3 regions of the Streptomyces sp. NPDC056527 genome follow, and region 2 is predicted to be linked to each of the others. Evidence: riboswitches for the same ligand, from Rfam matches in the RefSeq annotation. Region 2 holds a riboswitch; each other region holds the start of a gene.
What was found. Region 2 has a riboswitch for thiamine pyrophosphate ahead of thiC (phosphomethylpyrimidine synthase ThiC). Riboswitches for the same ligand answer to the same signal wherever they lie in the genome.

Region 1: it holds a riboswitch for thiamine pyrophosphate, as region 2 does, so the genes downstream of both, thiO (glycine oxidase ThiO) here and thiC (phosphomethylpyrimidine synthase ThiC) in region 2, are expected to answer to the same signal.
Region 3: it holds a riboswitch for thiamine pyrophosphate, as region 2 does, so the genes downstream of both, ACFQ7Q_RS12525 (thiamine ABC transporter substrate binding subunit) here and thiC (phosphomethylpyrimidine synthase ThiC) in region 2, are expected to answer to the same signal.

Annotation. Positions count from the first base shown of each region.
Region 1 covers NZ_JBHTTQ010000144.1:3,373-13,835, reverse strand. Annotated here, with positions in the region: gene bfr (bacterioferritin) at 1-99, opposite strand, end outside; gene ACFQ7Q_RS35140 (sulfite oxidase-like oxidoreductase) at 276-908, shown strand; gene ACFQ7Q_RS35135 (DUF4396 domain-containing protein) at 939-1,493, opposite strand; gene ACFQ7Q_RS35130 (deoxyribonuclease IV) at 1,576-2,427, opposite strand; gene pknB (Stk1 family PASTA domain-containing Ser/Thr kinase) at 2,434-4,344, opposite strand; gene ACFQ7Q_RS35120 (thiazole synthase) at 4,436-5,230, opposite strand; gene thiS (sulfur carrier protein ThiS) at 5,236-5,448, opposite strand; gene thiO (glycine oxidase ThiO) at 5,445-6,602, opposite strand; TPP riboswitch at 6,600-6,712, opposite strand; gene ACFQ7Q_RS35105 (hypothetical protein) at 6,767-7,108, shown strand; gene ACFQ7Q_RS35100 (NAD(P)/FAD-dependent oxidoreductase) at 7,137-8,351, shown strand; gene ACFQ7Q_RS35095 (Rv2175c family DNA-binding protein) at 8,396-8,761, shown strand; gene thiE (thiamine phosphate synthase) at 8,847-9,497, shown strand; gene metF (methylenetetrahydrofolate reductase [NAD(P)H]) at 9,639-10,463, shown strand, end outside.
Region 2 covers NZ_JBHTTQ010000003.1:155,281-165,743, forward strand. Annotated here, with positions in the region: gene ACFQ7Q_RS03155 (cupin domain-containing protein) at 1-291, shown strand, start outside; gene ACFQ7Q_RS03160 (DUF5326 family protein) at 424-642, shown strand; gene ACFQ7Q_RS03165 (IclR family transcriptional regulator) at 924-1,694, shown strand; gene ACFQ7Q_RS03170 (SsgA family sporulation/cell division regulator) at 1,832-2,266, shown strand; gene ACFQ7Q_RS03175 (YibE/F family protein) at 2,304-3,644, opposite strand; TPP riboswitch at 3,716-3,862, shown strand; gene thiC (phosphomethylpyrimidine synthase ThiC) at 3,856-5,628, shown strand; gene ACFQ7Q_RS03185 (hypothetical protein) at 5,716-6,555, opposite strand; gene ACFQ7Q_RS03190 (metallophosphoesterase) at 6,715-8,040, opposite strand; gene ACFQ7Q_RS03195 (LacI family DNA-binding transcriptional regulator) at 8,292-9,398, opposite strand; gene hisC (histidinol-phosphate transaminase) at 9,777-10,463, shown strand, end outside.
Region 3 covers NZ_JBHTTQ010000017.1:91,249-101,711, reverse strand. Annotated here, with positions in the region: gene rlmN (23S rRNA (adenine(2503)-C(2))-methyltransferase RlmN) at 250-1,356, shown strand; TPP riboswitch at 1,386-1,491, shown strand; gene ACFQ7Q_RS12525 (thiamine ABC transporter substrate binding subunit) at 1,578-2,657, shown strand; gene ACFQ7Q_RS12520 (ABC transporter permease) at 2,696-4,345, shown strand; gene ACFQ7Q_RS12515 (ABC transporter ATP-binding protein) at 4,345-5,367, shown strand; gene ACFQ7Q_RS12510 (hypothetical protein) at 5,422-6,021, opposite strand; gene ACFQ7Q_RS12505 (hypothetical protein) at 6,031-6,975, opposite strand; gene ACFQ7Q_RS12500 (hypothetical protein) at 7,088-8,194, shown strand; gene ACFQ7Q_RS12495 (LOG family protein) at 8,248-9,342, opposite strand; gene ACFQ7Q_RS12490 (hypothetical protein) at 9,560-10,463, opposite strand, start outside.

The DNA.
Region 1 (10,463 bases), on a different contig from region 2:
GTCCTGGATGCGGTAGTGCAGCCAGTACTGGTTGATGGCCGTCAGCTCGCCGGTCAGCTGCTCGTTGAGGAACTCGAGGACCTCGGGGTCGCCCTGCATCGCAGAGGCTCCTTCCACGCATGTCTATGTCGTGACTGGGCAGGATGGCCGCATCCTTGCACCGCGGATGGGGGGCGTCCAGTAAGTGCAGGCTTAGTGGGAGTTGCCCTGAATCAAGCTGGTGTGCGAGGTTGGCTGGTCATGACCACCCCTCGCGGTCTGTCACCATGGATGACATGGGTCAGCCGGAGAGCGGAGTACACCGGGAAGCAGGGCAGTCGGATCTTCCGCCGGGGCAGCGCCTGCAGCGCGGCTGGCCGGTCACCCACTACGGCCCCGTCCCCAAGTTCAAGCCCGATCGCTGGGAGTTCCGGGTCTTCGGGGCGACGGCGGACGGCGACAAGCGGTGCTGGAACCACGAGGAGTTCTCGGCGCTCCCGTTCTCCACGGTCGTGGCCGATCTGCACTGCGTCACGAAGTTCAGCATGATCGGGGCCGAATGGGGTGGGGTGCCCGCCCGGACGATCCTGGAGCTCGCCCCGCCTGCCGTCAATGTCACGCATGTGATGGTCTGGGCCGAGTACGGCTTCAGCGCCAACATGCGGCTCTCCGACTTCGCCTCGGATCGCTCGATCTTCGCCACCCACAAGGACGATGAGCTGCTCACCGCCGAGCACGGCTTCCCGCTGCGCCTCGTGGTGCCCCATCTGTACGCCTGGAAAGGGCCCAAGTGGGTCCGGGGCGTGGAGTACATGACCGCCGATCGCCGCGGCTTCTGGGAGGAGCGCGGCTATCACAACATCGGCGATCCGTGGACCGAGCAGCGGTACTCCTACCAGGAGGAGCCCGGGGACGGCCCGGAGCTGTAGACGCCCCCGGCCGCCGTCTCGTGCGCGGTCTCAGTGGTGGTACTGGTGGACCACCGCGTGGCCCTTGCCGCGGCCGATCATCCACTTGTTGACAGGTGTGGTGATCAGGAAGGCGACGAGGAAGGCGAAGGCCAGGGCGCCCCAGAACAGCGCGTCCGAGAGATGGGCGTCCATCGCGCCGGGGACCAGCAGCAGCACGCCGTTGTCGACGATCTCCATCACGGCGATGGAGAGCGTGTCGGCGGCGAGCGCGACGCCGATGGCGGCCTTCAGGCTCAGGCCGGCGCGGGCGACCGCCCACAGCGTCAGCGAGTAGCCGAAGATGAAGGCCAGGACGATGGCGAGGACCATCGTCGGGGCGTTGCCCCAGCCGAGCGCGGTGCCGATGATCATGCCCAGGATCTCGCCGATGGCGCAGCCGGTGAGGCAGTGGAGGGTGGCCTTCGCCGCCATGGCCCAGCTGACCTTGCCGGGGGCATGCTGCTGGTGCCCGCCGTGGCCCGCGTGGGCGGTGTCGCCGTCGTGCCCGTGGTGGGCGGTGTGGTCGTGCGTGGAGTGGTGGTGTGCGTGCGCCTCGTGCTCCATGAGGTCCCCCAATGACCGGTAGCGGTTCCTGCTGCCTCCACAGGAACCGTATACCCCCCAGGGGTATTCCTCAACGGGAAACTCAGCCCCTGAGCTTCTTCAGCCGCTCCACATCCGCCACATGCCCTTCCTTGCCGCCCGGAGTCTCGATGATCAGCGGGACGCCTTCGGTCGAGTGGTGGCGCATGAGCTCACGGAACGGCTCCTCGCCGATGTGGCCGGCCCCGATGTTCGCGTGCCGGTCCTTGTGCGCGCCGACGACGTCCTTGGAGTCATTGGCGTGGATCAGCTTCAGCCGCCCCTCGCCGACGACCTCCACCAGCCGGTCGAGCGTCTGCGTCATGCCGTACGGACCGGTCAGGTCGTGGCCCGCGGCGAAGATGTGGCAGGTGTCCAGACAGATGCCGAGCTTCGGATGACGGTCCAGCGCGTCGAAGTACGGACCGAAGTCCTCGGCGCGCGAGCAGAGGGAGAACCCCTGCCCGGCCGTCGATTCGAGCAGCAGGAACGGATCGTCCGGGTGCGTCAGCTCGTCGAGCAGCGGCCGCATCCGCTCCCGTACCTGGGCCAGCGCCTCCGCCCTCGGCCGGCCGCCGGTCGCCGATCCGGTGTGCACCACCACGCCCTTCGCGCCGATCTCCCGGCCCCGGCGCAGCGAGTGCCGCAGCGACTCCACCGACCTGTCGACGGTCGCCTCGGTGTGGGAGCCGAAGTTGATCAGGTACGGGGCGTGCACCCAGGCGGACAGGGACTCGGCCTCGCATCCGGCGCGGAACAGCTCGTCCTGGGCCGGGTTGCCCACGGGGGTGGCCCAGCCACGCGGGTTGGCGACGAAGACCTGCACGGTCTCCGCGCCCAGCTCGCGGGCGTAGCCCAGACCGACCGTGGCGAGGCCGCCGGCCACGGGGACATGGCCGCCGACGGGGTTGCGCATGAGTTCTTACAGTCCCTTGATCGTGATCGTGACGGTGGAGCCCTCGGGGGCGGTGGAGCCGCCCTCGACGGACTGGCCCGAGACCTTGTCGCCGAGGAAGGGGAAGGTCTTCTCCACCTTCACCTCGAAGCCCGCGCCTTCCAGTCTCTCGCGCGCGGAGTCGGTGGACTCGCCCACGACGTCGGGCACCTCGATCATCCGCGGGCCCTTGGAGACGGTCAGGACGATCCGGTCGCCCTGCGCGGCGCGGCTGCCCTCCGCGAGGGACTGGGCCGCGACGGTGCCGGCCGCCTCGGGGGAGTGGACGCGCTCGGTGGCGACCTCCACCTTGAGTCCGGCTTCCCGGAGCGTGCTCGTGGCCTCGGCCACCGACTCGCCGGCCACATCGGGGACGTCGATCGGGACGCCCTTGCTCACGACCAGGGCCACGGCCGAGTCCGGGCTGCGCTCGGTGCCGGGCTCGGGGTCGGAGCTGATCACGGCGCCCTGCGCGATGTCCTGGCTGAACGCCCGGGTGATCACTCCCGCAGCCAGCCCCTCCTTCGCCAGGAGCCGCTTGGCTTCCGGCAGCGGCTTCCCCTTGAGGTTCGGGACCTTCACGATCTGCGGGCCGCGGGAGATGGTGAGCGTGACCGTGCCGTTGCCCCGGATCCGCGCGCCGGAGGCGGGGTCGGTGGCCATGACCGTGCCGCGCTCGTACACGTCGCTGAAGGCGCGCTTCGTCGTACCGACGTCGAGCCCGGAGTCCCTGAGCCGCTTGGTGGCCTGCGCCTCGCTCTGGCCGAGGACGGAGGGGACGCGGGTGAACTGGCCGGAATTGATGTACCAGACGCCGGTGCCGAGTCCGAGGGTGAGCAGGACGGCGGCCAGGACGAGCAGAGGGCCGCGGGGGCGGCGCGGGGCGCGCCGGGACTCCGGCCGGGGCTCGGGCGGCGGCATCGTCAGCCGGCTGGTGTGCTGCACCGGCTGCTCGGTCTCCGCGGGCAGGGTCCGGGGGATGACGCTGGTCCGGTCCTCGGCCCCCGTGGCGTCCTCCCGGTGCGCCTGCGGCGGGACCGCGTCCAGCTGCTCGTCCCCGAGCGCCGAGCGGGCCTCCCTGGTCAGGGCCAGGAGCGCGACGGCGTCGTAGGGGCGGACGTCGGGGTTGCGGGCGGTCGCGGTCGCCACCAGCTCGTCCAGTTCGAGGGCGAGACCGGGGACGACGGCGGACGGGGCCGGGACGTCGGTGTTCAGATGCTGGTAGAGGACCTGCGCGGGGGTGTCCCCGGAGTGCGGCTTCCCGCCCGTCAGCATCTCGTACAGGACGACACCGCAGGCGTACACGTCGGCGCGGGTGTCCGCGGTGCCGTGCTCGATCTGCTCGGGGGCGAGGTACGACACGGTGCCGAGGACGGAGCCGGTGGTGTTCGTGGCCGAGCCCACGGCCCGTACGAGCCCGAAGTCGGCGACCTTGACCCGGCCGTCGTCCCCTATCAGGACGTTCTCCGGCTTCATGTCCCGGTGCACGAACCCGGCCCGGTGCGCGGCGCCCAGCGCGGCGAGCACCGGCTCCAGGATGTCGAGCGCCGCCCGGGGCTGCAGCGCCCCGCGCTCCCGCAACACGTCGCGCAGGGTGCACCCGGCGACGTACTCCATCGCGAGATAGACGTACGCGCCGTCCGCTCCCTGGTCGAAGACCCCGACGACGTTCGGGTGCGAGAGCCGCGCCACGGACTTCGCCTCGCGGATGAACCGCTCCACGAAGGTGGCGTCGGTGGCGAGGTCCGGGTGCATCACCTTGAGCGCGAGCACCCGGTCGAGTCGGGTGTCGACGGCCCGGTAGACCGTGGCCATCCCGCCGACGGCGATGCGCGCGTCGACGCGGTAGCGGTCGTCGAGCAGCTGCCCGACGAGGGGGTCATGAAGGGTCGTGTCCACGGCCTCGAGTTTACGAGCCGGTGAGGACACCCCGTCCCCACCGGCCGCGACCGCAGCACAGCTGTGACGCGCGGGACCGGTCCGCCGGCCGTCAGAACGCCGGCCGCTCCGGGTCCAGGGCCGCGCGGCCCTCCGTCGGGGACGAGGCCTCCGCGAAGTGGCGGCGCGGGATCCGGCCCGCCCGCCACGCCAGCCGGCCCGCCTCCACCGCGTGCCGCATCCCCTCCGCCATCAGCACCGGCTCCTGCGCCCGGGTCACCGCCGACGCCAGCATGACCGCCGCGCACCCGAGCTCCATCGCCAGGGCGGCGTCCGAGGCCGTCCCCGCCCCCGCGTCCAGGATCACCGGCACTCCGGCCCGCTCCACGATCAGCTGGAAGTTGTGCGGGTTGCGGATCCCCAGCCCGGAGCCGATCGGCGATCCCAGCGGCATGATCGCCGCGCACCCCACGTCCTCCAGCTTCCGCGCGAGGACCGGGTCGTCGTTGGTGTACGGCAGGACGGTGAAGCCGTCGTCCACCAGCGTCTCCGCCGCGTCGAGCAGCTCGATCGGATCGGGCAGCAGGGTCCGCTCGTCGGCGACGACCTCCAGCTTGATCCAGTCGGTGCCCAGCGCCTCCCGGGCGAGCCGAGCCGTCAGGACGGCCTCGCCCGCCGTGAAGCAGCCCGCCGTGTTCGGCAGGACGCGGATGGAGAGCCGGTTCAGCACGGACAGGACCGAGCCCTGCACCGTCGGGTCGAGACGCCGCATGGCGACGGTGGTGAGCTCGGTGCCGCTGGCGATCAGGGAGCGTTCGAGGACGTCCAGGCTCGGGGCGCCGCCCGTGCCCATGATCAGACGCGAGGAGAACTCCGTACCGCCGAGGAGGAAGGTGTCGTCGGACATCGCGCTCAGCCCCCCTGCACGGCGGTGAGGACCTCGACCCGGTCGCCCTCGCCCAGAAGGGTCGCGGACCACTGGCTGCGCGGCACGACCGTCTCGTTGACGGCCGCGGCCACGCCGGACGGCGCCGGCGTCAGCGTCGCGACCAGCGCGTCGAGGGTCGTGGGCGCGGCGAGGACACGGGCCTCGCCGTTGACGGAGACGTTCGTCGAGTCGTTCATGCGGGCTGCTCCTGACGTACGGGGGAGAAGCGGCGGGGGGTGAAGGGGCGGGCCTCGTCCGGAAGCTCGCCGGTGGTGAGGAGGTCGGCCATCACATCGCCGGTGACGGGGGTGAGCAGGACCCCGTTGCGGTAGTGCCCCGTCGCCAGCCGCAGGCCGGGCAGGGCGGTCGGGCCGAGCAGCGGCGCGTTGTCCGGGGAGCCGGGCCGCAGGCCGGCGCGGGTCTCGGTGAGCGGCAGCTCGGTGATGCCCGGCACCAGCTCGTGGGCGTCGCGCAGCAGCTCGTAGACCCCGCCCGCCGTCACGGTGGTGTCCCAGCCCAGTTCCTCGCTGGTCGCGCCGATCACCAGCTCGCCGTTCTCGCGCGGCACCAGATAGACGTGGCTGCCGCGCACGACGGCCCGGACGGTCCGCGACAGGAACGGCGCGTACGCCTCCGGCACGGTCAGCCGCAGCACCTGACCCTTGACCGGGCGTACGGGTGGCAGCACGTCGTCCGGTACGCCGGCGAGCCGGCCGCTGAGGCTGCCCGCGGCCAGCACGACCTGGTCCGCTTCGAGCGCCTCGCCCCCGGCGAGCAGCCCGCCCGCCGCCCGGTCCCGTACGACGGTCAGCCGCTCCGCGAGGGCCCGGTGGAAGATCACGCCGGCCCGCTCGCAGGCGGTGACCAGCGCGGCGGCGAGCCGGCGCGGATCGACCTGGTGGTCGCCGTCGACCCGTAGCCCGCCGCGCACGCCGGGGGCCAGCATCGGCTCCAGACGACGGCAGTCACGGCCGCTGAGCCACTCCGACTCCAGGCCGCAGCGGGTCTGCAGGGCGTGCAGCTCGCGCAGATGCGCCCGGTCGTCCGCGTCGAGCGCGACGGCGAGCGTGCCGCAGGCGCGGTACCCCACGTCGTGTCCCGTGGCGTCCCGGAGCTCGGCGACGAAGTCGGGATAGCGGCGCGCGGAGGCGAGGTTGAGGGCGAGCAGGGTCTCCTCGCCGTAGTGGAGTTCGGTGACGGCGGCCAGCATCCCGGCCGCCACACGGGCGGCACCGCCGCCCGGTTCCGGGTCGACGACCGCGGTGCGCAGTCCGCGCTGCGCGGCCCGCCAGGCCGTGACCAGACCGATGATTCCGCCCCCGATGACGAGGACGTCGGATGTACGCGACATGGGCGTCCAGCCCCTCCCTTCGCCGGCATGACCCGGATCAGGTTCGTACGGTCGGAGGCCGGCCAGCCTCCCTCTCAGCCCGGTGCGTCCGGGCTCCCGCGAGTGCTCTACGTTGACGGTCAGACTAACCCCCGCCCCCGACGCCCAGTAAGGGAGCCTCCGCAGTGGCTCGATCTCTCGACGGCCTCGTGCTCGCGCCCGTCGCCGACCAGGCCCCCGGTCAGGTCGGCACACGCACCCGCTTCACGTACCACGAGGAGGACGGCCGGATCTGGGCCGAGTACGCGGGCGGCGACGTGGTCCGCGGGAACCTCGTGGGCACGCGCGCGGGGGACCGGCTCGACTTCCGCTACGTCCAGTTGAAGGGGGACGGATCCACCTCTTCCGGGCATTGCGTCTCGATCGTGGTGGAGCTGCCGGACGGGCGCGTTCGGCTGGAGGAGACCTGGGCATGGGAGTCCCAGGAGGGCTCCGGCACGAGCGTGGTCGAACAGCCGCCTTCCTGACGGTGCGTCAGATGCGTAAGGTGATCGGGTGAGCGAGCAGAAGCAGGCACAACAGCGGGTCGTGATCGTGGGCGCCGGCATGGCGGGGGTGCAGACCGCCGTCGCCCTGCGCGAACAGGGCTTCACCGGCCAGGTCACCCTCATCGGCGCCGAGCCGCACCAGCCCTACGACCGGCCGCCCCTCTCCAAGGCCGTGCTCCTCGGCAAGGCCGAGGACTCCGCCTTCGACGTCGACTTCGAGGCCCTCGCCATCGAACTGCGTCTCGGTCTCGACGTCACCGGGCTGCGCGCCGAGGAGCACGAGGTCGACACCGAGGCCGGACCCGTCCCGTACGACCTCCTGGTCGTCGCCACCGGTGCCGAGCCGGTCACCCTGCCCGGCGCCGAAGGTGTGCCCGGCGTCCATCTGCTGCGCACCCTCGACGACGCCGCCCGCCTCAAGCCCGTCCTGGAGCGGCGCCACGACATCGTGGTGGTCGGCGCCGGCTGGATCGGTGCCGAGTTCGCCACCGCCGCACGCGAGGCGGGCTGCGCCGTCATCGTCGTGGAGGCCGCCGACCGGCCGCTCGCCGGCGCGCTCCCCGTCGAGGTCACCGCCCCGATGGCGCAGTGGTACGAGGAGAGCGGCACCGAACTCCTCACCCACGCGCGCGTGGCCGCAGTCGAACCCGGCACGGTCGTCCTGACCGACGGACGCAGGCTGCCCGCGGAGGCGGTCGTCGTCGGCATCGGCGCCCGCCCCGCCACCGGCTGGCTCGCCGACTCCGGCATCGCCCGTGACGCGGACGGCTCCGTCACCGCCGACGAGCGGCTGCGCACCTCCCTGCCCGACGTGTACGCCGTCGGCGACTGCGCCTCCTTCCCCTCCGCCCGCTACGGCCGCCGCCTCCTGGTCCACCACTGGGACAACGCGCTCCAGGGCCCGCGCACCGTCGCGGCCGACATCATCGGCGAGGTCCCCCGGCCGTACGACCCGGTGCCGTACTTCTGGTCCGAGCAGTTCGGCCGCTTCGTGCAGTACGCGGGGCACCACGGAGGCGACACGGAGCTGCTCCGGCGCGGCGACCCGGCCGGCCCCTCCTGGTCGGCGCTCTGGCTGCGCGACGGCGCCCTGGTCGCGCTGCTCGCCGTCGGACGCCCCCGTGACCTGGCCCAGGGCCGCAAGCTGATCGAGTCCGGCGCCCGGATCGATCCGCAGCGGGCCGCGGACCCTTCCGTCCCCCTGAAGGCGGCAGTCCTGTAGGGCTCGACTACCGGCTGTCAGTCCGGGATGGCAGGCTTGTCCACGTGACCGAGATTGACGCAAGAACCGATGCTCTCGTCCCCGCCTGGCTCTACCTCCCCGACATCGCGGAAATGCTCGATGTCGAGGTGACGCGCGTGCGGCAGCTGGTCAAGGAGGGCCAGCTCATCGCCGTACGCCGCGGCGAGAACAAGGCGCTTCAGGTGCCCGCCGCCTTCATCGACGGCGACAAGGTGGTCAAGGGGCTCTCCGGGACCCTGACCCTCCTGAAGGACGACGGCTTCACCGACGAAGAGATGCTGGAGTGGCTCTTCACTCCCGACCCGAGCCTGCCGGGCACGCCCGCGCAGGCCCTCAGCGAGAATCGTGGCACGGAGGTGAAGCGCCGCGCCCAGGCGCTCGCCGTCTGACGCACCGAAGACACCACAGAGGCTCCGTGCGGCCGGGCCCGTCCCGGTCGCACGGAACCACCGCACCCAACGGGGGGAAGTACCCATGTCCACGCCTCGCGAGCAGCTCGCCGACGCCCGGCTCTATCTGTGCACGGACGCCCGCAGGCGCCAGGGAGACCTGCCCGCCTTCCTCGACGCCGTGCTCTCCTCCGGCGTGGACATCGTGCAGCTCCGCGACAAGGGCATGGAGGCCGGCGAGGAGCTGGAGCACCTCGCCGTCCTCGCCGACGCCTGCCGGCGCCACGGCAAGCTGCTCGCCGTCAACGACCGGGCCGATGTCGCCCACGCCATCGGTTCCGACGTGCTGCACCTGGGCCAGGGCGACCTGCCCGTGCCCGCCGCCCGCGCGATCCTCGGCGAGGAAGTCCTGATCGGCCGTTCCTGCCACGGCGAGTCCGAGGTGGACGCGGCCGTCGCCGAGCCCGGCGTGGACTACTTCTGCACCGGCCCCTGCTGGCCCACCCCGACCAAGCCCGGCCGGTACGCCCCCGGCCTCGGTCTGGTGCGGTACGCGGCGGCCCTGGAGCAGGACCGGCCCTGGTTCGCCATCGGCGGGATCGACGAGACCACCCTCGACGAGGTCCTGGACGCGGGCGCCCGCCGGATCGTGGTCGTCCGGGCGATCACCGAGGCCGACGACCCGGCCGCGGCGACGGCCCGCCTGGCCAAGCGGGTCCGTGAGCGCTCGGCCTGATCTCCCCGCCGCAGGCCGCCGTCCGTGACCTTTTCGGCGCAATGTCCGAAGGTCGGGTCCACCCCTTGTGCGTTGTCCAAAAACGTGTCCATTCCTCGGACGAGGCTTCGCCGGTCGTGTGACCCCGTCTAACCTGCCGGTATGGCCCTTGGTACCGCTTCCACCCGCACGGACCGTGCCCGCACGGTCCGCGAGATCCTCGCTGCCGGCAAGCCGTCGTACTCCTTCGAGTTCTACGCGCCCCGGACGGAGAAGGGCGAGCGGAGCCTGTGGAACGCCCTGCGCAGAGTGGAGGCGGTCGGGCCGAGCTTCGTCTCGGTGACCTACGGCGCGGGCGGCTCGACCCGCGGCGGGACGGTCAAGGCGACCCAGAAGATCGCCGGCGACACCACGCTCACCCCGGTCGCGCACCTCACCGCGGTCGACCACTCCATCGCCGAGCTGCGCAACGTCCTGGGTCAGTACGCCGACGCCGGCATCCGGAACATGCTCGCCCTGCGCGGCGACCCGCCGGGCGACCCGCTGGGGGAGTGGATCGAGCATCCCGAGGGCGTGCGGTACGCCGCCGACCTCGTCCGGCTGATCAAGGAATCCGGAGACTTCTGCGTCGGTGTCGCCGCCTTCCCCGAGATGCACCCCCGCTCGGACGACTGGGACACGGACATCCGTCACTTCGTGGACAAGTGCCGGGCCGGCGCCGACTACGCGATCACGCAGATGTTCTTCGACCCGGACAACTACCTCCGGATGCGCGACAGCGTGGCGAAGGCCGGCTGCGAGACGCCGATCATCCCCGAAGTCATGCCTGTTGTGAACGTCAAGACCCTCGACCGGCTCCCCCAGCTGAGCAACGCGCACTTCCCGGCCGATGTGAAAGAACGCATCCTCGCCGTCAAGGACGACGCGGCCGCTGTACGCTCCATTGGCATCGAGTTCGCGACGGAGTTCTGCGCGCGTCTGCTCTCC
Region 2 (10,463 bases):
GAGGCGGAGCGCGCCGCCAACGACGGCGCATATCTCCAGTTCCTGCGCGAGCGGAACATGTCGGTCGGTCTGTACGCGCTCGACGCGGGGGCGCTCGACCCGCAGCAGCCACACGGCCAGGACGAGGTGTACTTCGTCGTGAGCGGCCGTGCCGCGATCACGGTGGGGATGGAGACGACACAGGTCGCGCGCGGAAGCGTGGTCTACGTGCCCGCCGGGGTGGCCCACAAGTTCCACCACATCACCGAGGACCTGCGGGTCATGGTGGTCTTCTCGCCGCCGGAGTCCTGACCTCCCCTAGGGGTCGGATCAGGGGATATCAAGGGCCACGAGGCCCCCGTCGACCCCGTAGCCGCCCCTAGCATCGAGAGTGTTCGGCGCAGAGCGCGTGGAGCGAGGTCTTCCGGAGATGAGGTAAGCGCGATGGCTGTACGAGAGATTCTCGCGGGGATGCCCTGGTGGGTGAAGTGGGTGGCCATACCGGTCATCGCCCTGCTCGTCTTCGGCGGTCTGATCACCAGCATCGCGATGTTCGTGATCGGTCTGCTCTTCAAGGTCCTGGTCTTCGTGGCCCTCGTCGGTGGACTGATCTACGTCGTACGGAAGTTCACCTCGTCGTCGGCATCGCGCGAGGATTGGTAGCACGAGCTACCTGCCGGTATGACCGGGCTGCTCGCTGTTAGCCCGGCCGAGGGATGCGGAGAGGGAAACCGCGTCCGTGCCCGGGGGCTGCCATTAGGGTGGAAATCTCTGCCGCCCCCGGGGAAAACCGGCGTAGATCTCCGTGCTGACCTGCGGTTTCTTCACCAGTCCCGGGCGGGTCCTTCATCGGACTCCACCGGTTTCCCAGGCCGCGGCGGGCGCGCGGGGGCGGCCCCCGCGGGCGGGTGCACGGCACCCGTCACCACGCCTGGGGGTGACCTTTGGCCACGGCTTCGCAGTCCGCCGTCCCTACCCTGATCGGCTCGGTGCAGCGGGCGCTGAGACTCCTGGAAGCCGTGGGCTCCCACGAGGACGGAGCCCCCGCCAAACAGCTCGCGCGTGAAGCGGGACTCCCGCTTCCCACCGCGTACCACCTGCTCCGCACCCTGACGCACGAGGGCTATCTACGCCGCGAGAAGGGTGTGTTCGTGTTCGGCGACGCGGCCGGTCGGTTGGCCGGCGGCGGAGTTCTGCAGAATCGTCGCACCAAGATCGAAGACTCGCTCGCACACTGGCGCGACGAGATCGGCGTGCCCATCTACTTCGCGATCTACCGCGAAGGCGAGATCGAGCTCGTCGCCGTCGCCGACACCCCGTCCGCCCCCGCGGTGGACGAGTGGGCCGACTTCCGCGAGACCGGCCACGCTCATGCGATCGGCCAGTGTCTGCTCAGTCAACTGGATCTCAAGAGTCGTCAAGACCACCTCGACCGCCATCCGGTGGAAGCCATCACTCCGTTTACGGTGCGTAACCGGCGGGCGCTTTTGGAGCGTTTGGGCGGTATGGGGCGAATGGAGCCCCTGGTGGAGCGTCAGGAATATGCGCTCGGCACAGTTTGCGCCGCAATCCCCATCACTGCGGGGTCCACGGCGGCCACGATGGCGATTTCTGTACCACTTCACCAGGAAGAACGATTGCTACCCGCAGTCGCTCGGCTACAGAATGAGATCGGAGGGCTCTTCAGCTCCTTCGCTTTCTCTATCAGTATCTGAAAAATCACTCCTTGTGATCTGCTAGCGCTTACAGCACGATTGCGTCAACAGGGCCATCGGGGATCATTCCTGGCCGTTTCGATCACAGCTTCAGTAGCCGTGTGCACACAACTGCTTCATCTACTGCGGGGTACAAGATGCGAGAGTCGGTCCAGGCCGAGGTCCTGATGAGCTTCCTCGTCTCCGAGGAGCTCGCCTTCAGGATCCCGGTGGAACTCCGGTACGAGACCCGGGATCCCTACGCGGTGCGGATGACCTTCCATCTCCCCGGAGACGCGCCGGTGACCTGGGCGTTCGGGCGGGAGCTGCTGCTGGACGGGATCAACCGGCCGAGCGGCGACGGCGATGTGCACATCGCGCCGACCGATCCCGAGGCGCTCTCGGACGTCTCCATCCGGCTCCAGGTCGGCAGCGACCGCGCCCTGTTCCGGGCCAGCGCTCCGCCGCTCGTCGCCTTCCTCGACCGCACGGACAAGCTGGTTCCGCTCGGTCAGGAAAGGACGCTGGGCGACTTCGAGGACAACCTGGAAGCCGCGCTCGGCCGGATTCTGGCAGAGGAGAACGCGGGCTGACCGCCTCGGGTGCCCGCCGGAAAGGGCCCCGGACCAGTCACTTCGCCCGGCGCCGGCGTCCACCCCTGGATGAACGCTTCTCCGGATCGCCCGGCCGGTCGGCGGAGACGACCAGGGCGGCAAGCACGGTCGTGACCGGCACCGAGGCCACCAGACCGATCGATCCCACGAGCGTCCGGACGATCTCCTCCGCGACCAACTCGCTGTTGGCCACCGTCCCCACACTGCTCTGCGCGATGGTGAAGAGCAGCAACAGGGGCAGGGCCGCACCGGCGTAGGCGAGGACCAGCGTGTTCACCACGGACGCGATGTGGTCGCGGCCGATCCGGATCCCGGCCCGGTACAACGCCCGGGGCCCCATACGGGGATCGGCCTGGTGCAGTTCCCACACCGCCGAGGTCTGCGTCACCGTCACGTCGTCGAGGACGCCGAGCGAACCGATGATGATGCCCGCGAGCAGCAGACCGGACATGTCGATGTCCGGGTACAGGCCGTGGATCAGACCGGTGTTGTCGTCCGTGTTGCCGCTGAGCGACGCCCAGCTGATGAAGTACGAGCCGAGCAGCCCGATCAGCAGCAGCGAGATCAGGGTGCCGAGCACCGCGACCGAGGTACGCGCCGACAGGCCGTGGCACATGTAGAGCGCGATGAGCATGATCGCGCTCGACCCGACCACCGCCACCACCAGCGGATTCGATCCCTGAAGGATCGCCGGCAGGATGAAGAAGGTCAGGATCAGGAAGCTGATGGCGAGCGAGATCAGGGCCATCACCCCGCGCATCCGGCCGACGAGCACGACCACGATCGCGAAGATCAGCGCCAGCACCGTCAGCGGAACCTTGCGGTTCACATCCGTCACCGAGTACTGCAGATCGCGCGGGGCGTCGGGGGCGTACGCCACCACCACGCCCTGCCCCTGGTCCAGTTGACGCGGCGCGTCCGGCTGCACGATCTCGACGAAGGTACGGCCCTTGTCGGGGCCGTCGGTGACCTCGATCGTCGCCTTCTCGCACTCTCCCTGCTGGGCGTTGACGGCCTCACGGCCCTGAGGCGTGGAGACGTCCCCGGTCGGCGGGACCTGAGCGGCGTTCACGTCCTTGCAGTCGACCTTCTCGACCGAGGCGACCTTGCCCGCGTAGGTCTGCCGGTCGAAGCCGACGCCGGTGCGCTCGTGCTCCGGTGCGCCGCCCGGCCACAGCACGACGAGACCGACCACCACCGCCGCGGCGAAGGGGATCAGGACCGCGGCGATGACTCTGCGCAGATGCCGGGAGACCGGCGCCGCCGGGCCGTGGCTGTGGCTGTGCCCGTGCCCGTGGCCCGCGTCCCCATGGCCGTCGTGTCCATCGGGTTCCGGGGTCTGCTGCGAGGAAGTCACCGACAGATCATCGCAAGAACGGCGGGGGCCCACTGTTCAGCACGCCAGGGTTGCCGCTAGCGTGGTGGCACCTTTGCACACGCGGGAGCTCGGAGCACCGGGCTGAGAGGGCGCTGATCACCGTACGCGCGTACTGATGTACGTACGGGAGGAGGCTGCGCCGACCGCCGAACCTGTTACCGGGTAATGCCGGCGTAGGGAGATCGGTCTCATGACCATTCAGGATGCACGCACGCCTGCCACCAGCCAGGACGAGCGCAAGCCGGGCTGGCACAAGGGATACGTCGAGGGCTCGCGCCCCGACCTCCGAGTGCCCGTCCGTCAGGTGCACCTCACCAACGGCAAGGACGTGACGCTGTACGACACGTCCGGCCCGTACACCGACCCCACCATCGACACCGACGTACGGCGGGGCCTTCCGCCGCTGCGCGAGAACTGGATCATCAGCCGCGGCGACACCGAGGAGTACGCGGGCCGCCCCGTCCGTCCCGAGGACGACGGCATCAAGCACACCTCGCCGCGCGGTGGCCTCAAGAACCTCGACGCGGTCTTCCCCGGCCGCCCCCGCCAGCCCCGCCGGGGCCGCGACGGGGCGGCGGTGACCCAGCTCGCGTACGCCCGCCGCGGCGAGATCACCCCGGAGATGGAGTACGTCGCGATCCGCGAGAACGTCTCCCCCGAGGTCGTACGGGAGGAGATCGCCGCAGGTCGCGCGGTGCTCCCGGCCAACGTCAACCACCCGGAGATCGAGCCGATGATCATCGGCAAGCGGTTCCTGGTGAAGGTCAACGCCAACATCGGCAACTCCGCCGTCACCTCCTCCATCGAGGAGGAGGTGGAGAAGATGACGTGGGCGACCAAGTGGGGCGCGGACACGGTCATGGACCTGTCCACCGGCCGCAACATCCACACCACCCGTGAATGGGTGCTGCGCAACTCCCCCGTGCCGATCGGCACCGTGCCGCTCTACCAGGCCCTGGAGAAGGTCGACGGCAAGGCCGAGGAGCTGACCTGGGAGATCTACAAGGACACGGTCATCGAGCAGGCCGAGCAGGGCGTCGACTACATGACGGTCCACGCCGGTGTGCTGCTGCCGTACGTGCCGCTGACCGCCCGTCGCAAGACCGGCATCGTCTCGCGCGGCGGCTCGATCATGGCCGCCTGGTGCCTCGCGCACCACAAGGAGAACTTCCTCTACACGAACTTCGAGGAGCTCTGCGAGATCCTCGCGACGTACGACGTCACGTACTCGCTGGGCGACGGTCTGCGCCCCGGCTCGATCGCGGACGCCAACGACGCGGCGCAGTTCGCGGAGCTGAAGACGCTCGGTGAGCTCAACACGATCGCCAAGCGCCACAACGTGCAGACGATGATCGAGGGCCCGGGCCATGTCCCGATGCACAAGATCAAGGAGAACATCGACCTTCAGCAGGAGATCTGCGAGGAGGCGCCGTTCTACACCCTCGGCCCGCTGACCACGGACGTCGCGCCGGCGTACGACCACATCACCTCGGGCATCGGCGCCGCGATGATCGCCTGGTGGGGCACGGCGATGCTCTGCTACGTCACGCCCAAGGAGCACCTGGGCCTGCCCAACCGGGACGACGTGAAGACCGGTGTCATCACGTACAAGATCGCGGCGCACGCGGCCGACCTGGCCAAGGGGCACCCGGGGGCGCAGGAGTGGGACGACGCGCTGTCGGACGCGCGCTTCGAGTTCCGCTGGGAGGACCAGTTCAACCTGGCGCTCGACCCGGACACGGCGCGTGAGTTCCACGACGAGACGCTGCCGGCGGAGCCCGCGAAGACCGCGCACTTCTGCTCGATGTGCGGCCCGAAGTTCTGCTCGATGAAGATCTCGCAGGACATCCGGCGCGAGCACGGCGGCGACCTCCAGTCCGAGGAGATCCAGGCCGGGATGGCGGAGAAGTCCAAGGAGTTCGCGGCCGCCGGCAACCGCGTGTACCTCCCGCTGGCGGAGTAGCCGCACGCAGAGGTGCCTACAGGGCGGGTACGGACCGCACGGCCACGGGGGGTCGTGCGGCGCGTGCCCGCCGTGGCGTTCCCCGGATCACTCCGGCCGGTGCTCCGGGGAGCCGAACTCGGGGCTCGTGAAGTCCGGGCTGCTGAACCTGGGACGGCTGCTGCCCGAGGCTCCCTCGCTCGGACTCGAGAAGTCCGGTCCGCTGTAGCCGATCTTCGGGATGCGGTCCGTGCGCTCCGAGGGCTGCGGCGGCAGGGGCGGGGCCGGGTGTGCGACGGGGTCGGCCAGGGCCTCCCGCAGGAACGGGAGGATGCCGCGTTCCAGCAGGGCGCGGCGCCAGGCGTCGCGGGCCCGGGACAGTTCGTCGTCCGGTTCACCGCCGATGCCGGGACCCGCGGCCACTTCGGTGGAGCGGTTGCGCAGCGCCGTCACAAGGAGACCGACGGCCGCGCAGAACAGTCCGGCGGCTGCGACGGCGCCGAAGAACCAGGCCGCCGTCAGCAGCGTGTCGGCGAACACGAGTGAGGGTGCCAACACCTTCAGAACGGCTCCGACCAGCAGGAATATCACCGCGGCCGTGCCCGAGAGCACCGGTGCGAGGACCGTGAGGACCGCGACGATGCCCGCGCCGGGGCCCGTGCTCGCTCCGTCCCCTTCCGCCACGAGAACGGCGTCCATCACACTTGTACCGCCTGTCGCCCGGCCTTCCGCGCGGACCTTGACGAAGTGGTCGTACTCCACCGCGGCGGCCGCGGTGATCAGCGCCGTCGCGCTCATGGCCATCGAGCGCAGTTGTTCGGACGTGAGCCGTTTCCCGATCTCGGCGAGATCCGGATGGTCATGCGGGTTTCGCAGTGCGTCGCCGAGGATGCGCTCGTACTCGGCGCGGTCCTCGGTCAGCAGGTGCGGAGCCACGTTCATGTGCATCCCCCGATGCTCCGTAAGGCCTGGTTGACCGTGGGAAACGGGCAGTTGGGCGGAAACGGAGGAGAGCCTGCTACGGATGATCCGATGGTATTGCGGTTACGGCACAGGGTGACAGGGGGTTTCCCGAAATCGACTTCCCCGGATGCGCAGGGTTATGCGTCAGCCATGCAGGGGGAGTTGGACGACCAGCAGCTTTCCGGCCATGGTCACACCGCCGTCCATGGCGATCGCCAGACCGTCCGCATACACGTGCGGACCGTCGACGACCGGACCCGATCCGTCCTCGCCGTCTTCCGTTCCGACCTGCCCGAGGAGGTACGGGATGGGGCTGTGGCCGTGCACGACCCGGCGGCCGCCATAGGTTCCGAGCAGCTCCTGGACGGCCTGCGGGCCCGCGTCGTCGCGGAACGCGAACCGCTTGGTGAACTTGCGGAACAGGTCCCAGACCTCGTCGGCGTCGTTCCGGTTGATGATCTCGTGGACGGTCTCGTTGACGTCCTCGATGGTGCTGCCGTACTCGAGATAGGCGGTGGTGTCGGAGTGCATCAGGAGGTGCCCGTCCTCCTCCACCACGGCGTCGAGCCGGGACATCCACTGGAGGTGGACGTCCTGGAGGCGGTCCATGTCGTGCTTCTGGCCGCCGTTGAGCAGCCAGGCGGCCTGGAAGGTGGCGGTGCCCGCGCCGGAGTTGACCGGAGTGTCGGCGAAGCGCTTGGCGCCGATCAGGAGCAGCTCGTGGTTGCCCATCAGCGCCTTGCAGTAGCCGCCGGCGGCCGCGGCCTCCGCGGACAGCCGCATGACGAGATCGATGACGCCGATGCCGTCGGGACCGCGGTCGGTGAAGTCGCCGAGGAACCAGAGGCGGGCGTTGCCGGCGGACCAGGCGCCGTTCTCGTCGATGAGGCCCTGGGCGCGGAGGGCGGCGACGAGCTCGTCGAGATAGCCGTGGACGTCGCCGACGACGTAGAGCGGGCCGGGGCCGTCGGCGGCCGCGGCCGCGGGGGCCGGCTCCGGGTCCACACGGACCTGCACGGTGTCACCCCGATTGATGACCGGGAGATCGCGTTCGGTGGGGGTGTAGCCGTCGGGAAGGGCTTCGTCGGGGAAGGCGTTCCCGGGGTGGCCGGTCGCGACGGCGACGATGGAGGACATGCCGCCGGCGAGGGGGAGATGGAGCGTGGGGGCGAGCGACCCGACGGGTGCGACCGGTTCGTGGACGGTGCGCGGATCGAGGTGGGCGCCGCGCGTGACCGGAGCGTCGGGTTCGAGGAGAGCGACGGGCTCGGGAGAGGTGCCGGGTTCGGGGAGCGCGCCGTGGTCGGGGAACGCGCTGGGCTCGGGAAAGGCGCCGGTCGGGCCGGTCGGGGTCCCGGTGGGAGGCTCGGTGGCGTTGCCCTGCACGGGCACGCGGGCGTACGGCGGTACGCGGAAATCACGCAATGTCGCCGTGCGCACCACGGGTTCCTGCCCGGCCCCCTGAGTCATCGACCCCTCCACCACCGTCGCGATGCCCTGTACATCGCGGACCGGCCTGGTCGGGGTGGTCCGCGGTGTCGTGCGCCCATCATAGGAATGAGGGTCCGCCTGTGTGACGCACCAGGGGTGGTGAATCCGGGTCCACTCCGGGTTCACCGGTTGTTTCGCCCGAATTGAGAAGGTCCAGGCCAGGGTCAGGACCGGGCTGGGCTGGGTTTGGGCCCTGCCCGGCCCGGAATCCGGCTGGTACTGATCGTTCGCTAGTCCTTCGAAGGTGACCGGGGCGGGCTGACCGTCGTACGCGGCGAACGCCTCTGGGAGGACGTCCGGACGATGAGTTCGGTCGGTATGACCTGCTCGACCGGTCCGTCGGTGTCGATCCCCTCGATGGCGTCGATGAGGAGCTGGACGACGGCCGTGCCGATCCTTCGGGGTTTGAGCGAGAGGGTCGTGATGGGCGGTTCGGTGTTGGCGTAGACGGTCGACTCGCTGCAGCAGACCAGCAGCAGATCCTCCGGGACCCGCAGTCCGTAGCGACGGGCCGCCGCCAGCAGATCGGTCCCGTTGGGGTCGAAGAGTCCGTAGACGGCGTCGGGTCGGTCGGGGCGGGCGAGCAGCCGGTCGGCCGCGACGGCGCCCGCGCACGGGTCGTGCGCCGGATAGGCCTCGTAGACGGGGTCCTGTCCGACCCGTTCGCACCAATTGAGGTACGCGGTGGTGGACAGGCGGGTGTACGTGTCGGTGGTGGTGCCGGTGAGCAGGCCGATCCGGCGGGCGCCGGCGTCGGCGAGGTGGTCGAGGAGGTCGAGTACGGCGGCTTCGTGGTCGTTGTCGACCCAGGCGGTCACCGGGAGCGTGCCGGCGGGGCGTCCGTCGGAGACGACGGGGAGGCCCTGGCGGACGAGCTCGGTGACGACCGGGTCGTGGTCGGAGGGGTCGATGACGACAGTGCCGTCGAGGGCGACGTTCGACCAGACGTCATGGCGGGAGGTTGCGGGCAGGATGACCAGGGCATAGCCGCGCGCGAGCGCGGCCGATGTGGCTGCTCTGGCCATCTCCGCGAAGTACGCGAATTCGGTGAAGGTGAAAGGTTCATCCCCGTAGGTCGTCACGGTCAGGCCGATGAGGCCCGACTTGCCGGTACGGAGCGTGCGGGCCGCGGCGGATGGGCGATAGCCCAGCCGGTCTGCGACCTCGCGGACGTGGCGGCGGGTGGCGTCCGGGAGCCGGCCCTTGCCGTTGAGCGCGTCGGAGACAGTCGTGATGGAGACCCCGGCGGCGGCGGCCACGTCCCGGATGCCCGCTCGTCCCTGCCGACTTCCCCGGGTCTGTGCCCGGCTCACCTGGTGCTTCCCTGCTGCTGTCATGGCGAGCCGATAGTAGGGCGAGGGCGGGTGGTTGGGCCGGTCGCATATTCACTCGTTGACAGGCACGTTTCTGCATGATCAAAAAGCATCAAGTGCCTAAGGAAGTAAGGGAGTTAAGGCCCCTTGGGTGTGATCTACGGTTGTCGAAACGCATGGACCTGCCACAGAGCCGATGTCTCGAAGAGGTCTCAACTCACCTCTACGGGGGATGCGCGCCACGGCGCCCGCCACCGGCGCGCGCCACCCACGGCTGCGCTCCCCCGGTTGTCCACAGCTTGTCCGACCCGTTGTCCACAGCCCATTCGCAGCGGAGGCGAATCCTCATAAGGTGAGCAGTATTGGTGGTACGGACGGTCGAGGAGGACCACAGTGAGCTCAGTGAGCGAGAACGGCGGGACGAGCGCGGGCGGCCCGAGGCTGCGCGCCGTGCTGGACGGCGTCCCCACGTACAAGCCGGGCAAGCCGGCCGCCGCGGGCGGTCCGGTCGCCTTCAAGCTGTCCTCCAACGAGAACCCGTATCCGCCGCTGCCGGGCGTGATGGAGAGCGCGCTGGCCGCGGCCTCGAATTTCAACCGGTACCCGGACATGGCCTGCACCGGCCTGATGGCGGAGCTCGCCGACCGTTTCGGCGTCCCCGTCTCGCACCTGGCCACCGGCACCGGCTCGGTCGGTGTCGCGCAGTCGCTGCTCCAGGCCACCTCGGGCCCGGGCGACGAGGTCATCTACGCCTGGCGGTCCTTCGAGGCGTACCCGATCATCACGCAGATCAGCGGGGCCACCTCGGTGCAGGTGCCGCTGACCGACGGCGAGGTGCACGACCTCGACGCCATGGCCGCGGCGATCACCGACCGGACCCGGCTGATCTTCGTCTGCAATCCGAACAACCCCACGGGCACGGCGGTGCGCCGGGCCGAGCTGGAGCGGTTCCTGGACCGGGTGCCCTCCGACGTCCTGGTGGTGATCGACGAGGCGTACCGCGAGTTCGTGCGCGACGCCGACATCCCGGACGGCATCGAGCTCTACCGCGACCGGCCGAACGTCGCGGTGCTGCGGACGTTCTCCAAG
Region 3 (10,463 bases), on a different contig from region 2:
CCCTGAATCCGCGTGTGCCGGGCAGCCTCGACCTGCCCGGCACACGCATGTGTCGCGTTCCGGCTCGGTCGGTCCGGTCAGCAGGCCCCAACCGCGCTGATCTGGGGCTTTGCGTGCCGGGCAGGGTCCGGAGGGGAAGTCGCCGGGCCGTCCGAAGTCCACTTCGACGGCCTGGTACGACCTGGGACGACCGCCTCCCAGGGCTTGCGCCCCAGGCCACAGGGTTCGGTCTGCGACACTGGTAGCACCATGCCCAAGCCCGGAGAACTCACTTTCGTCGCCCCCCGCGGAGCCAAGAAGCCGCCGCGGCACCTTGCCGACCTCACGCCCGCCGAGCGCAAGGAGGCCGTCGCCGCGATCGGCGAGAAGCCGTTCCGCGCCAAGCAGCTGTCCACGCACTACTTCGCGCGGTACGCCCACGACCCCGCCGAGTGGACCGACATTCCCGCGTCCTCGCGCGAGAAGCTGCAGGGCGAGCTGCTGCCCGACCTGATGTCCGTGGTCCGGCACATCTCGTGCGACGACGACACCACCCGTAAGACCCTGTGGAAGCTGCACGACGGCACGCTCGTCGAGTCCGTCCTGATGCGGTACCCGGACCGGGTCACCATGTGCATCTCCTCGCAGGCCGGCTGCGGGATGAACTGCCCGTTCTGCGCCACCGGACAGGCCGGTCTCGACCGGAACCTGTCGACCGCCGAGATCGTGCACCAGATCGTCGACGGAATGCGCGCCCTGCGCGACGGCGAGGTGCCCGGCGGGCCCGCGCGGCTCAGCAACATCGTCTTCATGGGCATGGGTGAGCCGCTCGCGAACTACAAGCGGGTCGTCGGCGCGATCCGCCGCCTGACCGACCCGGAGCCGGACGGTCTCGGTCTGTCCCAGCGCGGGATCACCGTCTCCACCGTCGGTCTCGTGCCCGCGATGCTGCGCTTCGCCGACGAGGGCTTCAAGTGCCGGCTCGCCGTCTCCCTGCACGCCCCCGACGACGAGCTGCGCGACACCCTCGTGCCCGTCAACACGCGCTGGAAGGTCCGCGAGGTCCTCGACGCGGCCTGGGAGTACGCGGAGAAGTCCGGCCGCCGGATCTCCATCGAGTACGCCCTCATCCGCGACATCAACGACCAGGCGTGGCGTGGCGACCTCCTCGGGCGGCTGCTCAAGGGCAAGCGGGTGCACGTCAACCTGATTCCGCTGAACCCCACGCCCGGCTCGAAGTGGACCGCCTCCCGTCCCGAGGACGAGAAGGCGTTCGTCGAGGCCATCGCCGCCCATGGCGTCCCGGTCACCGTCCGTGACACCCGAGGTCAGGAGATCGACGGCGCCTGTGGACAGCTGGCGGCGTCCGAGCGCTGACCTTGTACTCTGTGCTCGAACACATCTCCATATTCCGACAGGGGAGCGCCACAGCGCTGAGAGTGCGGTCAGGACCGCAGACCCTCTGAACCTTGCCCAGGTCATTCTGGGTAGGAAGTTCGGTCGTAACTCGAGCTGTTGCGCCCTGCCCGCCTTCCGGTCGGCAGGGCCGCGTCTCTTCCTGGTCACACCCAGGAGGAATTCCAGTGAGCACCAAGAAGATGGCCGCCGCGGCGATCGTCGCCGCGGTCGGCGTCACCACGCTCGCCGCGTGCGGTACCGAGGACGTCCGGGACGCGGCGGGCAAGTCCGGCGCGCCCACCCCGAAGACCGTGACCCTGGTGGGTCACGACTCCTTCAACGCCTCCAAGGAGGTGCTGGCGGAGTTCACCAAGCAGACCGGCTTCACGGTCAAGGTCCTCAAGAGCGGCGACGCTGGCGAGGCGGTCAACAAGGAGATCCTGACCAAGGGCTCCCCGCAGGGTGACGTCTTCTTCGGCGTCGACAACACCCTGCTGTCCCGCGCCCTCGACAACGGGATCTTCGTCCCGTACGAGGCGAAGGGCCTGGACCGGATCCCCGCCGAGGTCCAGCTCGACAAGGAGCACCGGGTCACCCCGATCGACTCCGGTGACATCTGCGTCAACTACGACAAGAAGTACTTCGCCGACAAGAAGCTCGCGCCCCCGCAGACCTTCGACGACCTCGCGAAGCCCGCGTACAAGGACCTGCTCGTCGTGGAGAACCCCGAGCGTTCCTCCCCGGGCCTCGGCTTCCTGCTCGGCACCGCCGCCCAGTACGGCGATGGGGGCTGGCAGGACTACTGGAAGAAGCTCAAGGCCAACGGCGTGAAGACCGTCGACAGCTGGGAGCTCGCCTACAACCAGGAGTTCTCCGGTTCCGCCGGCGGCAAGAAGGCCAAGGGCGACCGGCCGCTGGTCGTCTCGTACGCCTCCAGCCCGCCGGTCGAGGTCCTCTACTCCGAGCCGCAGCCCAAGGAAGCCCCCACCGGGGTCTCCACCGGGACCTGCTTCCGGCAGACCGAGTTCGCGGGGCTGCTGAACGGGGCGAAGAACCCCGAGGGCGGCAAGGCGCTGATCGACTTCCTGATCTCCAAGAAGTTCCAGGACGACATGCCGCTGCAGATGTTCGTCAACCCGGTGGCCAAGGACGCCACCCTGCCGGAGCTCTTCACGAAGCACGGTGTGGTGATCGACAAGCCCCAGACGATGGCGCCCGAGAAGATCGCCGCCAACCGTGACCAGTGGATCCAGCAGTGGTCGTCGCTCGTTCTGAAGTAGTTCCCGACCGCAGGGGAAGCGCGGCGCGGCTCGGCCTGATGGTCGTGCCCGTCGCCTTCTTCGCGCTCTTCTTCGCCTGGCCCGTCGTCTCGATCGTCGAGCGCGGGCTGCGGGTCGACGGGGTGTGGCAGTTCGGCCGCCTCGGCGAGACGTTGAGCCGGCCGGATATCCTCGACGTCCTCTGGTTCACGCTCTGGCAGGCGCTCGCCTCCACCGGGCTGACCCTGCTGATCGCGCTGCCCGGCGCGTACGTCTTCGCCCGCTTCGACTTCCCCGGCAAGGGGCTGCTGCGCGCCGTCGTCACCGTGCCCTTCGTGATGCCGACCGTCATGGTCGGTACGGCGTTCCTGGCGCTGGTCGGGCGCGGCGGCCTCCTCGACGAGCTGTGGGGCGTGCGGCTCGACACCACCGTGTGGGCGATCCTGATCGCCCATGTGTTCTTCAACTACGCCGTCGTCGTACGGACCGTCGGCGGCCTGTGGGCGCAGCTCGACCCGCGCCAGGAGGAGGCCGCCCGGGTCCTCGGCGCGTCCCGCTGGACCGCCTGGCGGACCGTGACCCTGCCGGCGCTCGCGCCCTCCGTCGCGGCGGCCGCGCTGATGGTGTTCCTCTTCACCGCGAGCTCGTTCGCCGTCGTCCAGATCCTCGGCGGATCCACGTACTCCACCCTGGAGACGGAGATCTACCGGCAGACCGTCGTCCGCTTCGACCTGACGACGGCGGCCGTCCTCACGATGGTGCAGTTCGTCGCCGTCGGCGTGGTCCTCGCCGTGCACGCCCGGACCGTCCGCCGGCGGGAGACCGCGCTGAGGCTGGTCGCACCCGAGCAGACGGCGCGCCGGCCACGGGGCGTCGGCCAGTGGGCGCTGTTCGCGGGCGTCCTGCTCTCCGTCGCCCTGCTGATCGTGCTGCCGCTCGGGGTCCTCGTCGAGCGGTCCTTCGCCACCTCCGGTGGATACGGGCTCGACTACTACCGCGCCCTGCAGACCCCGGACCCCTCCGGCACCTTCCTCGTGCCGCTGCTGGACACGATCGGGAACTCCCTCCGGTACGCCGTCGTCGCCACCCTGATCGCCCTCGTCATCGGCGGACTCGCGGCGGCGGCCCTCACCCTCCCCCACTCTCGGCTTCGCTCGCGCGGGGGGACCCCCATCGCCGGTCGCCTCGTGCGCGGCTTCGACGCGCTGCTGATGCTGCCGCTCGGGGTCTCCGCAGTCACCGTCGGCTTCGGCTTCCTGATCACCCTGGACGAGCCGCCGTTCGACCTGCGGGCCAGCTGGATCCTCGTGCCGCTCGCGCAGGCACTGGTCGGTGTCCCCTTCGTCGTACGGACGATGCTGCCCGTGCTCCGCGCGGTCGACGAGCGGCTGCGGGAGGCGGCGGCCGTGCTCGGGGCGTCGCCGCTGCGTGCCTGGCGCGAGGTCGATCTGCCGCTGGTACGGCGCGCGCTGCTGATCGCGGCCGGATTCGCCTTCGCGGTGTCCCTCGGAGAGTTCGGTGCGACGGTCTTCATCGCCCGGCCCGACAGCCCGACGCTGCCGGTCGCGGTCGCCCGGCTGCTCGGTCGGCCCGGCGAGCTCAACTACGGCCAGGCCATGGCCCTTTCGACGATTCTGATGGTGGTGTGCGCGGTGGCCCTGCTGCTGCTCGAACGGCTCCGCACCGACCGGACCTCCGGGGAGTTCTGATGCTGACGCTCAAGGACGCGACCGTACGGTTCGGGCAGCGGGCCGTGCTCGATTCGGTGGACCTGCAGGTGGCCGAGCACGAGATCGTGTGCGTGCTCGGGCCGAGCGGCAGCGGGAAGTCCACGCTGCTGCGGGCCGTCGCCGGACTCCAGGCCCTCGACGAGGGCCGGGTGCTGCTCGGCGGCAGCGACCAGACCGGGGTGCCGGCGCACCGGCGCGGCGTCGGGCTCATGTTCCAGGACCACCAGCTCTTCCCGCAGCGGGACGTCGGCGGCAACGTCGCCTTCGGGCTGCGGATGCGCCGGGTCGGGAAGGCCGAACAGGACCAGCGGGTCCAGGAGTTGCTGGAAATGGTCGGTCTGCCCGGGGCGGGACGGCGGGCCGTCGCCTCGCTGTCGGGCGGCGAGCAGCAGCGCGTGGCGCTCGCCCGCGCGCTCGCCCCGCGCCCCCGGCTCCTCATGCTGGACGAGCCGCTCGGCCAGCTGGACCGAGGGCTGCGAGAGCGGCTCGTGGTCGAACTGCGCGGCCTCTTCGGCCGGTTGGGCACGACGGTGCTCGCCGTCACCCACGACCAGGGCGAGGCGTTCGCGCTCGCCGACCGGGTCGTGGTGATGCGGGACGGCAGGATCGCCCAGTCCGGCACTCCGCTGGAGGTGTGGCAGCGGCCCGCCTCCGAGTTCGTGGCGCGCTTCCTCGGATTCGACAACGTGGTGTCGGGGACGGTGAGCGGGGACGCGGCCGACACCGTGTGGGGGAAGGTACCGGTGCCCGACGGATCCCCCCAGGGCCCGGGGAAGCTCCTCGTGCGCCCGGGCGGCGTCCGTCTCGGCGCCGCGAAGGAGGGCCTGACCTGCACCGTCGAGTCCCGTACCTTCCGTGGCACGCACGTCGCCCTGCTGCTGCGCCCGTCCGAGGGTCCCGACCTGGAGGCGGAGTGCCCCCTCGGGGACGCTCCGGAGGAGGGCGCCCGCGTGGGCGTGGCGTTCGCGGTCGAGGAGGTCGTGGTCCTGGCGGGGGAGTGAGCGTCGGGGTGCGGCATCGCCCATCGGCCCCGACCGGGGCCGGGTCGGGCCGTGTCAGCCGAACCAGACCACCAGGCGGACGTTCTCGTCGCCGTACTCCGCCGCCAGCGCGCGCATCGACGCCCACACCGGGCCCCACTTGCCGTCCGGTGGAACGATCATCCCGGCCGTGAGGACCACCGGACGGTAGACCGTGCCGTTCAGACGGACCTCCCCGCCCTGCGGCCATTCGCCCGGGTACAGATCCTCGCCGAAGAGCTTCGCCGCCGCGTCGACCACCTCGGCCGGTACCCAGGACACGTCGTGCAGGGCGAGTTCGCCGTCCGGCCCCGGCCGCCACTCGGCCACCTGGTTCCAGTCGGGGCGGTCGCAGATCGGCGCGTCCCAGTCGACCGCCGCTATCTCGGCCCATGTCGCGTACGAGTGACTGTGGCTCAGTTCGTCGATCTGCTTCGGCACCTCCTCGCCGGCGTCCTCCGGCCAGCCGCGCGCTTCGAAGAGGGGCCGGTCCACACTGAGGCCGCCGCCGTAGCCGAACAGCGCATCGCGCTCGTCCCGCTGCTTCCCGAGGTCGAAGTCGAGCAGATCGACCTCCATCTCCCATGGCTCGCCCGCGGTGCGGGTCTCGATCACTCCGTCGATGTAAGTCCCCATGGCCGCACCCTATGGAACGCGTACGGGATCGGGACGGGCCTCGGGCACGGCGCCGTGCTCGTCGGGCACCTCCGTGTCCTGCGCCCCGTGGCCTTCCGGGGCGCCGAACCAGGCCACGGCCACCGCGCCGACGACCGCGAGGACGAAGCCGAGGACCGCGAGCCAGGCGAAGCCCGGGCGGGAGGCGTCGCCCAGCCACCACACGCCGATCATGCCGGGGAGGACCGTCTCGCCGACCACCAGCGCCGCCGTCGCCCCGTTCACCGAGCCGATCTGGAGCGCGACGGTGTGCAGATACATGCCGCCGACCCCGGCGACGAGGATCGCGTACAGCGCCGGGTCGGTGAGGAGAGCGCCGAGGTCGAAGGAGTCGATGCCGTTCAGGATCCGCACGCCGACCCCCAGTGCGCCGAAGCCGAGTCCGGAGAGCAGACCGGCCAGGATGGCCGCCCGCGCGCCCAGGAGCCGTACGAGCACGGTGCCGCCCACCATCAGGAGCAGCGAGATCGCGAGCAGCCACCAGTGCGTGGCGATCGGGGTGTGCCCGCTGCCCTCGGGGCCCGCCGCGCTCGCCAGGAGCACCAGCGCCGAGCAGACCACGCCGATCGACGTCCACTCCGCGCGGGTGAGCCGGATACCGAGCATCCGGACGCTCAGGACCGCGGTGACGACCAGATTCGCGCTGATCACGGTCTGGGACAGGAACAGCGGCAGCAAGCGGGCCGCGAGCGCGCCGAGACCGAATCCGATGAAGTCCAGGATCGTGCCGACGACGAACTCCCATGTCGTCGCCGCCTTCGCGGTGGAGGACAGACTCGGCCCGCCGCGCTCCGTGAGCCGGCCCGCGGCGGCCGCCTCGCGCCGGGCGGACTTGCGCGACCCGACGGCCTGCAGGACGGAGCCCGTGCCGTAACAGATCGAGGCGGCGATCGCGGTCAGCAGTCCTATGAGCACCGGGTGGCTCCGTTCCGGAAAGATGGCGGTACGGACTGCCAGACGTGGGATACGGCGTCGAAGTTGCCTCGCACGGCCACCGACCGTGATCATCTGGCCTACGCTGCTGCACGTGAGCGGAATAGATCTGGGCAACGGAGTGGTCGGCGCCATCCTGGGAGTCGTGTTCGCCACCCTGTTCCAGCAGTGGACACAGGACATCTGGTTCAGGATCCGGAGACGTTCGGCGGGGATGGTCCGCAGTCTCACCTTCCGGGAGGGACAGGGCGGGGCGTGGTCCACGTTCTCCCTCGGACCGCTGCGCACCTCCGCGCTGATCGTCGAGGGCGACGGGGACCGGGCGATCGCCCCCGAGTCCGTCCACGTCCAGGTCCTCACCGAGGAGATCGCACTCCCCGAGGAGATGGCCGACTGGCGCGCCGAGATCGAGGCGGAGGAGAACCGGGCGGAAGCGTCCGGCGAACGGGCACCGGTGTGGAACGGGCCGCGGTACGCGGTCGAAAGCCTGGAGATCTCCAGGAGCGCCCTCGACGAACAGGCCGAGGTCCATCTGCGGCTGCGTCCGACGGACTACTACACCTTCCTCGCGGCCCAGCAGCTGGACCGCAGGATGCCCGACGGATCCACCCCACGGTCCCGCTACCTCAACCCCGAACATCCTCTGACCGCGCCGGCGTTCCTCCAGTGCAGCTTCGGCGTGAACATCGCCGTCGTCACCTCCGACCACCTGCTCGCGGTCAGTCAACGGGGTGACCGGGTGCGGATGGCGCCCGGTCTGTGGAACTCCTCCGTCAACGAAGGGCTCGCCCGGCACATCGACTCCGCGGGCCGCAACGCGCCCGATCTCCATTCCGTCGCACGCCGCGGGATGCGCGAGGAGATGTCACTGGAGCCGCACGAGTACTCGCTCGCCCTGCTGGCCTTCGCCCTCGACGTGGACAAGCGGCAATGGGGCGCCCACTTCTACGCCCGGCTCACCGACATGACGGGTGATCAGCTCCGCGAGCGGATGAGCCGAGGCGTCGCCGACCGCTGGGAACACCAGACGATCGACTACGTCCCGTTCCGCTCTGCCGACGTGACCCGCTACCTGCTCCGTCCCGACCGCGTCCACCGCTGGGCGCCACTGGCGCCCGCGCTGTTCCACCTGGCGCTGGTGCACGTGCACGGCAGGACGTCGGTGGAGCGTGCGGAGGCTCAGACCGTTCGGCGGCTTTAGGGGGGCGACCGCCGGAGGGCCCGGCGGGGCCGTGGAGCCGTCGTGCGCGCGGTTCAGAGGCGTCGGAGGGCTTCCGGGGCCTCGTCGATCGAGTCCACCAGGGCGATCCTCGCGGCCATCGGGCGGTCCGCGGCGATCGCCTGCAGCAGCGGCCAGGCGGGCAGCCGCCGCGTCCAGTGGTCGCGGTTCACCAGCACCATCGGGGTGGGCTCTCCGCGCGACTCATAGTAGTTCGGCGTCGCGTCGTCGAAGATCTCCTGGACCGTGCCGGCCGCACCGGGCAGGAAGACCACCCCTGCGGTGCAGCGCGCAAGCAGGCCGTCCTCGCGAGTGGCGTTGGCGAAGTACTTCGCGATGTGGCCGGCGAACGGGTTCGGCGGCTCGTGGCCGTAGAACCAGGTGGGGATGCCGACCGAGCCGCCGCCCTTCGGCCAGCGGGCCCGGACCTCGAAGGCGGCGCGGGCCCACTCCGTGACGGACGGGGTGAACGAGGGCGCCTTGGCGAGGAGTTCGAGCGCCTCGTCGAGGACGTCGTCGGCGAGTGGTGCGGTGTACGCGCCCAGGTTCGCGGCCTCCATCGCGCCGGGGCCGCCGCCCGTCGCCACGGTGAGACCCGTCCGTGCCAGGGACCGTCCGAGCCGGGCCGCCCCGGCGTACGCGTCGGTGCCACGGCCCATCGCGTGCCCGCCCATCACACCGACGACCCCCGTGCCGGCCAGGAGCTCGTCGAGGGCGTCGGAGATCGCGTCGTCGTGGATGGAGCGGAGCATCGACGCGAAGACGTCGCCGTCGGCCTTCGTCCGCTGGAACCAGTCGTACGTGAGGGCGTCGGGGGTCGCCTCGTACCGCTCGTCCCGGATGCCTTCGAAGAGTTCGTCGGGGGAGTACAGCCGGGCGCGGTACGGGTCGAACGGCAGATCCGGCACGGGCGGGAAGACCAGGGCCCCGTCGGCACGGACCTTGGCGGCGGCCTCCGGCTGCATGGCGCAGCCGAGGAAGACGGCGCCGGCGGTGGAGACGGAGAGCAGCGCGAAGGTGTGGTCGGTCAGATCGACGGACTGGATGCGGTATCCGAGGAGGGATCCTTGCGTGACGGCCGCGTCGAACTCGTCGGGGGTGTGGATCTCGCGCGCGTGCGGGCGGGTCATGCCGCCCACGATAGGCCGTCGTGGTGCGCGTCCGGCGAAGCGTCGCGGCCCCGTGGGGCGGAAGTGGATCGGAGCGGACGCGCCCGCCGGGGCGCGCCGTGCCGTGCGTCCACCCTGCCGGGGGACCCCTGGCCCTGCGGGGCCACTGCCCGCCAGGGGGCGGGGCCGGGCCGAGGGCGGCGGGCGACAGCTTCCTGGCATTTCGCCCGCACGGGGTTCAGCCCTTCAACGGGACCGCTGCCAGTTGGCTCACCAGGATCGTCAGGGGGAGGAACACCGCCAGAAGGACCCCCGCTCGCATCAGGGCCGCGTTGCGGAGGGCCGTGGGCGGGGCGCCCAGGCGGACGAGGGCTTCCGTCGTGTGGGCGCGGCACTGCTTGGACTCCAGGGCCGCCGTCAGCAGCGTCGCCGTCGTGCAGGCCATCACCAGCGCCGCCCCCAGGCCCGTCAGCGGGCCGAAGCCGCCAGCCCGGGAGTCGTACAGCGTCGCCGCGGCGAGGCCGCCCGAGGCCACCGCGCACACCACGCCGAGCGGGCGGCCGATGCGCCGGGACTCGTCCATCAGGACGCGGCCGGCGAGGAGCCGGATCGCGCCGGGGCGGACCGCCTGGAGGAGGCGGCCGCACCAGTGGGTGATCCCGGGGCCCGCCATCGCGAGGCCGAGCGCGGTGAGGATCCAGCCGGCCAGCACGCCGCCGGGGTTGCCGTCGAAGCGGCCCGGCAGCGGGAACGCGCCGCCCCCGCCGCCCTCGCCCGCGTACGTCTCGACGGCGAGGCCCATCGCGAGGAGCGCCACGCCCCAGGGGAGCCCGGAGGGGGCGATCTTCTCGATGCCCTCGGGGGCCGGGGGAGTCCTGCGGGGGCGCAGTGCGAGCGCCGCGGCCGTGGAGGCGACCACCGGCAGGATCGCGAGCAGGGTGAGCGCGGCCGCGAGCGGGATCGGCTGGTGCGCGGCGAGCAGCTCGGCGGCGGCTCCGTCGAACGGCAGCCCGGTGATGTCCCCGCGCAGATGCAGATAGAACAGCAGCGCGACCATCGAGCCCAGCGTGCAGGAGACCGCCGTCGAGGCGGCGGCGATCGCCGTGAGCCGGGCAGGGCCGAGGCCGATCGCCGACAGCCCG